2 linked regions of the Rheinheimera salexigens genome follow. The protein of the gene in region 1 binds, or shares a complex with, the protein of each later gene. Links are inferred from orthologs where the notes say so. Each region holds a gene or a part of one and is shown on either strand. Other genes may lie near its edges. The genes, in order: BI198_RS05645 and sdhA.

What was found.
Region 2: the proteins of BI198_RS05645 (region 1) and sdhA are in contact, whole or in part, in a crystal structure (PDB 6C12), measured with the Escherichia coli proteins. The link is inferred for Rheinheimera salexigens from one-to-one orthologs.

What each region holds. Positions count from the first base shown.
Region 1 is NZ_MKEK01000001.1:1,223,544-1,226,821, reverse strand. Bases 18-2,966 are described here. They hold BI198_RS05645 (FAD assembly factor SdhE), read right to left. Parts: upstream 1,644-2,966; coding sequence 1,392-1,643; downstream 18-1,391. Other genes in these bases: BI198_RS05635 (FKBP-type peptidyl-prolyl cis-trans isomerase), read left to right, coding at 2,844-2,966; ygfZ (CAF17-like 4Fe-4S cluster assembly/insertion protein YgfZ), read left to right, coding at 1,793-2,830; BI198_RS05650 (protein YgfX), read right to left, coding at 965-1,405; nadB (L-aspartate oxidase), read left to right, coding at 18-922. Also shown: more of nadB, read left to right, coding at 1-17; more of BI198_RS05635, read left to right, coding at 2,967-3,278. UniProt on the Escherichia coli protein: An FAD assembly protein, which accelerates covalent attachment of the cofactor into other proteins.
Region 2 is NZ_MKEK01000001.1:1,775,539-1,778,866, forward strand. The notes cover bases 62-3,060. They hold sdhA (succinate dehydrogenase flavoprotein subunit), read left to right. Parts: upstream 62-674; coding sequence 675-2,447; downstream 2,448-3,060. Other genes in these bases: sdhC (succinate dehydrogenase, cytochrome b556 subunit), read left to right, coding at 62-336; sdhD (succinate dehydrogenase, hydrophobic membrane anchor protein), read left to right, coding at 327-674; BI198_RS08160 (succinate dehydrogenase iron-sulfur subunit), read left to right, coding at 2,460-3,060. Also shown: more of sdhC, read left to right, coding at 1-61; more of BI198_RS08160, read left to right, coding at 3,061-3,179. UniProt on the Escherichia coli protein: Two distinct, membrane-bound, FAD-containing enzymes are responsible for the catalysis of fumarate and succinate interconversion; the fumarate reductase is used in anaerobic growth, and the succinate dehydrogenase is used in aerobic growth.

The sequences.
Region 1 (3,278 bases):
CTGGCGAGCCGGCTGCCGAGTTGCCAATATGGAGTTTAACCAATTCCACCCTACCAGCTTATATCACCCAGATGCGCCCAACTTTTTAATTACGGAAGCTATGCGTGGCGAAGGCGCGTATTTATTGCGCCCTGATGGCAGCCGCTTTATGCCTGAGTTTGACGAGCGCGCTGAACTGGCCCCGCGGGATATAGTCGCCCGTGCTATCGACTTTGAAATGAAGCGTCTTGGCGCTGATTGCGTGTATTTAGATATCAGCCATAAACCAAAAGATTTTGTTATTGAGCACTTCCCGACTATTTATGCCAAATGTTTAAGTATCGGTATTGATATTAGCCAACAACCAATCCCAGTGGTGCCGGCAGCACATTATACTTGTGGCGGTGTTGTCACGTCTTTAGATGGCCAAACTGATATAACCAACTTATATGCTGTGGGTGAAGTCGCTTATACCGGCTTACATGGCGCTAACCGCATGGCCAGTAATTCATTATTAGAATGTGTGGTGTTTGCCCAAGCTGCGGCAAAACATATTTTGCAGCAACTGGACACCACAACCGCTCTGGAAAATGTTCCGGCCTGGGACGATAGCCGTGTTAGCGACTCAGATGAAGAAATCGTTATTAGCCATAACTGGCATGAGTTGCGACTTTTTATGTGGGATTATGTGGGTATAGTGCGCACTAATAAGCGCTTAGCTCGGGCGTTACATCGGGTAGAGTTATTACAGCGAGAAATTAATGAATACTACAGTAACTTTCATATTAGCCATCACTTATTAGAATTAAGAAATTTAGTTCAGGTGGCTGAGCTTATTATCCATAGCGCTATGCAGCGCAAAGAAAGCCGTGGTTTGCATTACAATCTAGATTACCCTAAATTATTAGCCGATAGTAAACCGACCATACTTGAACCTAAATAACGCCGTTGATTCGCGAGTGACTATACCCTAAGTCAGCCAACGTCACTCGCTAAGCTTATTATGTTTAGTCACGGACCAATTAGTTTGGCTTATTACCCTAGCAATAGCTCGAAAGTCGGTGGGCTGACACTGATCGAAAAAAATCCACTGTTGCAATAACCGCTGTTGATTATCGCTATACCAATCTAAACGCAGCACATACTGACTGACTAAGCCGCCTACTTTAACCTGACCGGTATCATTTATGGGTGCAAACCAATGTAATTGCCCGTCGGCCGTTATTGTAGCGAGCTGCTTATTTTGGCGCCGTTGAATTAAGGCCAACCACGTTAAATAATAGCCTAACAACAACGGAATAATGATTAGCCAACCGCTGGTGGGTACCGGATTAGCCATTAATACCAATAAGGGAGAAGGTAACACTAGCCAAAGTAAGCACTGGGCTAGTGTCGATGATTGCAAACAAAGATTAAACTCGGACACGATCCAAGATCACAGCGACTAAAGCTTGTAAAGCCGGGTCCTTCGCCTTGCCATGGCCCATAAACCAACTAAATAAATCAGGATCATCCGCTGCTAACAAACGCTCAAAGTCGTGTTTTTGCGTTAAGCTAAGCGCGTCATAGCCCTCTTCAACAAAAGGAGCCAAAAGCACATCTAGCTCAAGCATGCCGCGGCGACATGCCCAGCGCAATCTTGGTTTAATCATCAATTCTGTCATACTTCACCTTATGCGTGGCTCAGATTTAAATGAGCATGATATTAAACATCGATTCTAACAAATTTTCCGTCTTGGGGTTGAGCTTTTAGCTGCATTCCCCAATGATTATACTATCACCACTTAATTGAGTTAAATTAGCTGACGTTATTATGCATACATCATGGTTAACCGCTGAACATTACGCTGGGCTATCTACAGAGCCAGAGCAAGCATTTATTGCGCCTTTACCGGCTTTTGACACCCTAAGCATTAGTGGGGCTGACACGATTAAATATATGCAAAGCCAAACTACCTGCGATATAGCAGCGCTGACTAACACGGCTTTTCTACGTGGCGCCCATTGTGACGCTAAGGGCAAAATGTGGTCGCAATTCCATATTTGCACTGCGACTAAAGAGGATAGCGCTGATAGTTCTGATAGTTCTGATAGTTCTGATAGTTCTGATAGTGAAATAGCACCATTAATCGTTATCGCTTTTAGAGATGAATTAACCGCCTCTACCGAGCAATGGAAAAAATTCGGTGTTTTCTCTAAAGTCTCCTTTAGCTCAGGCCAAGACCAATATGCCGTATTTGGTATTGGTGGTACAGAGCAAGCTAAGGTCAGTGCCTTAATTGCAGAGTTAGGCTTTAGCCTGCCTGACATTGGCCAATTAAGTCGGCACAATAATGCCCTATTGCTGCGTTTAGGCCAAAGCCACTTTATTATGTTGCAGTCAATTAGTGCGGCACAACAATTGATGAGCCAAGCACTGCCTTTTGCGGCGCCAAATTTATGGTTAGCAGAGCATATTCGTTGCGGTTTTAGTTATCTTGAACACGGATTAATTGGCCAGTTAGTGCCACAAATGTTAAACCTGCAAGCTATTGATGCCATTAGTTTTACTAAAGGCTGTTATATCGGCCAAGAAACAGTCGCCCGCTTAAAGTACCGTGGTGGCAATAAACGCGCTGCCTTTATTCTTACTGCTGAAACCGATGAATTGCCTGCTGCAGGTACAGACATTGAACTGCAATTAAACGAAAACTGGCGCCGGACTGGCCAGGTTGTTAATGCAGCTAATATCAACAATACATTATGGTTGATTGCCGTGCTGCCCAATGACATAACACCGGCAGATTCTCTGCGGTTGAACAGCGACAGTGCGCCGTCGTTGCAAATAGTACCGTTACCTTACTCCTTATAAAACAGAGGTTTTCATGACCATTTCTCAAGACAAAGTTGTCGCCATTCACTATACCGTTACTAACCAAACTGGTGACGAATTAGACTCTTCTAAAGGTGGCGAGCCTTTAGTCTTTCTATTTGGCCACGGTTCATTAATCCCCGGCTTAGAGCAAGCATTAATTGGTAAAACTAGCGGAGAGACTTTTAAAGCCGATATTCCAGCTGCAGAAGCTTATGGCGAACGTCATGATGCCCTAACTCAAGCTGTGCCTAAAACCATGTTCGAAGGTATGGATGTTGCACCAGGTATGCGCTTTCGTGCTGCAGGGCCTGAAGGCCAAGAGCAGTCCGTTATTATCTTAGAAGTCACCGATACCGATGTAATAGTTGATGGTAATCATCCATTAGCCGGTATTGATTTAATCTTTGATGTTGAAATTACGCTAGTGCGTGACGCCACTGAAGAA
Region 2 (3,328 bases), 550 kb from region 1 along the record:
TCGTTTCCGGCACCTGCCATAGCGTCAATACTGCACCGTGTTTCTGGCGTGGCAATGTTTTTTGCTTTGGTATTCGTTATTTGGGCCTGGGCATATTCGTTACAGGACCAACAGAGCTTTGAATATGTCAAAGAACTGATGACGTCTATCTTCGCTAAAATTATTGCATGGGGCACTATTTCCCTACTTACGTACCATATTGTTGGCGGTATTCGTCACATGATTATGGACCTAGGCCATTGGGAAGAGCTGCGTTCAGGTGACATAAGTGCAAAATTATCAATTGCACTATGGGCTGTATTATCAGTATTAGCAGGAGTTTGGTTATGGTTCTGAATCAAGCAAGCCTGAAACGCGATGGCGTGCAGGATTATGTATCACTGAGAGCAACAGCTGTAGTGCTGATGCTGTACAGTTTTTTTATTCTTGGTTTCTTTATATGTACACCAGAAGTAACGTTTGAAGTATGGCAAGCTTTGTTTGCTAACATTTTTATGAAAGTGTTTACTTTATTAGCGTTAGTCTGTATTGCCGTGCACACCCGCATTGGTTTATGGCAAGTATTAACTGACTATGTGAAGTCAGCGAGATTACGTGCCGTTTTACAGTTTTTCCTTTATACGCTGGCTTTCGCTTATGTAGCGGTTGGCCTGTTTGTTTTGTGGGGTGCTTAAGTGACTATTCCAGTAAGAGAATTTGATGCCGTCGTAATCGGCGCAGGTGGTGCGGGTATGCGCGCTGCATTGCAAATTACAGAATCAGGTTTAACCTGTGCTTTATTATCTAAAGTTTTCCCTACGCGCTCGCACACAGTGTCTGCTCAAGGTGGTATTACGGTAGCATTAGGCAATAGCCACCCAGATAACTGGGAATGGCACATGTTTGATACGGTTAAAGGTTCTGATTACATTGGCGACCAAGACGCTATTGAATATATGTGTAAGACAGGTCCAGCAGCGATTACTGAACTAGAGAATATGGGTTTACCTTTCTCTCGCTTTGAAGACGGCAGCGTCTATCAGCGTCCTTTTGGTGGCCAATCAAAAAACTTTGGTGGTGAGCAAGCTGCTCGTACCGCCGCAGCGGCTGACCGTACCGGTCATGCGTTGTTACATTTGCTGTATCAGCAAAACGTAAAAAACAAAACTCAGGTCTTCAGCGAGTGGTATGCCCTTGATTTAGTTAAAAATCAAGATGGTGCTATTGTTGGCTGTACTGCTATTGATATCGAAACCGGCGAAATCGTTTACTTTAAATCTAAAGCAACGGTTTTAGCGACCGGCGGTGCAGGTCGTATCTTTGCCTCTACTACCAATGCTCACATTAACACCGGTGATGGTATCGGTATGGCGCTACGTGCCGGCGTACCATTACAAGATATGGAAATGTGGCAGTTTCACCCAACCGGTATTGCCGGTGCGGGTACACTAGTCACTGAAGGTTGCCGTGGTGAAGGCGGTTACTTATTAAATAAAGATGGCGAACGCTTTATGGAGCGTTATGCGCCTAACGCTAAAGATTTAGCGGGCCGTGACGTTGTTGCTCGTTCAATGATGACTGAAATTCGTGAAGGTCGTGGTTGCGAAGGCCCTTGGGGTGTTCACCTTAAGTTGAAGTTAGATCACTTAGGTAAAGACGTATTAGAAAGCCGCTTACCTGGTGTTTGTGAACTTTCTCGTACTTTTGCTCACGTTGACCCAGTTAAAGAGCCTATTCCGGTTATTCCAACTTGTCACTATATGATGGGTGGTATTCCCACAAACGTACATGGTCAAGTTATTCATCCTACAGCTGATGGCAAGCAAACTATTGTTGCTGGCTTATTTGCTTGTGGTGAAATTGCTTGTGTATCAGTACATGGTGCTAACCGCTTAGGCGGTAACTCGTTACTCGACTTAGTGGTGTTTGGCCGTGCTACCGGTTTACACTTAGGTGAAGCGTTAGCTGCTAATACTGAAACACGCGCGGCTTCAGAGTCTGATATTGAAGCGGCATTAACACGGACTAGACGTTGGGAAGACTCGAAGCCTGGTCAAGGTGAAGATCCAGTCCAAATTAAGAAAGACTTACAGCAATGTATGCAATTAAACTTCTCGGTATTCCGTGAAGGTAAAGCTATGGCTGAAGGCTTAGCAGAATTGAAACAGATCCGTGAACGTTTACAATATGCTCGTTTAGACGATAAGAGCTCTGATTTTAATACTCAACGTATTGAGTGTTTAGAATTAGATAACTTAATGGAAACTGCGATAGCCACTGCGGTAGCCGCTAATTTCCGGACGGAAAGTCGTGGTGCACATGCCCGTTTTGACTTCCCAGATCGTGATGATGAAAACTGGTTGTGCCACAGCGTATTTACGCCAGACACAGAATCAATGTTTAAGCGTGAAGTAAACTTGGAACCAAAATTCCGTGAAGCTTTCCCGCCTAAAGCACGTACATATTAAGAGGGCACAGCGATGAAGAAGTTAGTTTTCTCAATCTATCGTTACAACCCTGATGTTGATAAAGCACCACGGATGCAGGATTATACGTTAGATAATCCTGAAGGGCGCGACATGATGGTGCTGGATGCACTGATCAGGTTAAAAGAACAAGATCCAACGTTATCCTTCCGTCGCAGTTGCCGTGAAGGCGTTTGTGGCTCTGATGGCATGAATATCAATGGTAAAAATGGTTTAGCGTGTATCACACCATTATCGGCAGCTGGCACTAAGGGTGGCAAAATTATTGTTCGTCCTTTACCTGGTTTACCGGTAGTGCGTGACTTAGTGGTTGATATGGGTCAGTTTTATACTCAGTATGAAAAAATTAAGCCGTATTTAATCAATGATAATAAGTTACCACCTGCAGGGGAGTTTAAGCAGTCAATTGAAGACCGCGAGAAACTTGATGGATTATACGAGTGTATTTTATGTGCTTGTTGCTCAAGTTCTTGTCCGTCGTTTTGGTGGAACCCAGACAAGTTTATCGGTCCAGCCGGTTTACTTAATGCGTACCGCTTTTTAGTTGATAGTCGTGATACAGCGACAGACCAGCGTTTAGACGAGTTAGATGATGCGTTCAGCGTATTCCGTTGTCATGGCATTATGAATTGCGTTAACGTTTGTCCTAAAGGTTTAAACCCAACCAAAGCAATTGGTGAAATTAAATCAATGTTGTTGAACCGAGCGCTGTAAAGCGCTCTATTATGGTATGTGAATAAAAAACAGCGCATTGTTAAGCAAAATGCGCGTTTTTTTGCTACTTTTTCCAGGTGCGCGGAAATTAAGGGAAACTAAATGCACGAAGGTGTAATGAAGGCGTGGCTAGAGTCTTCTCATTTAGG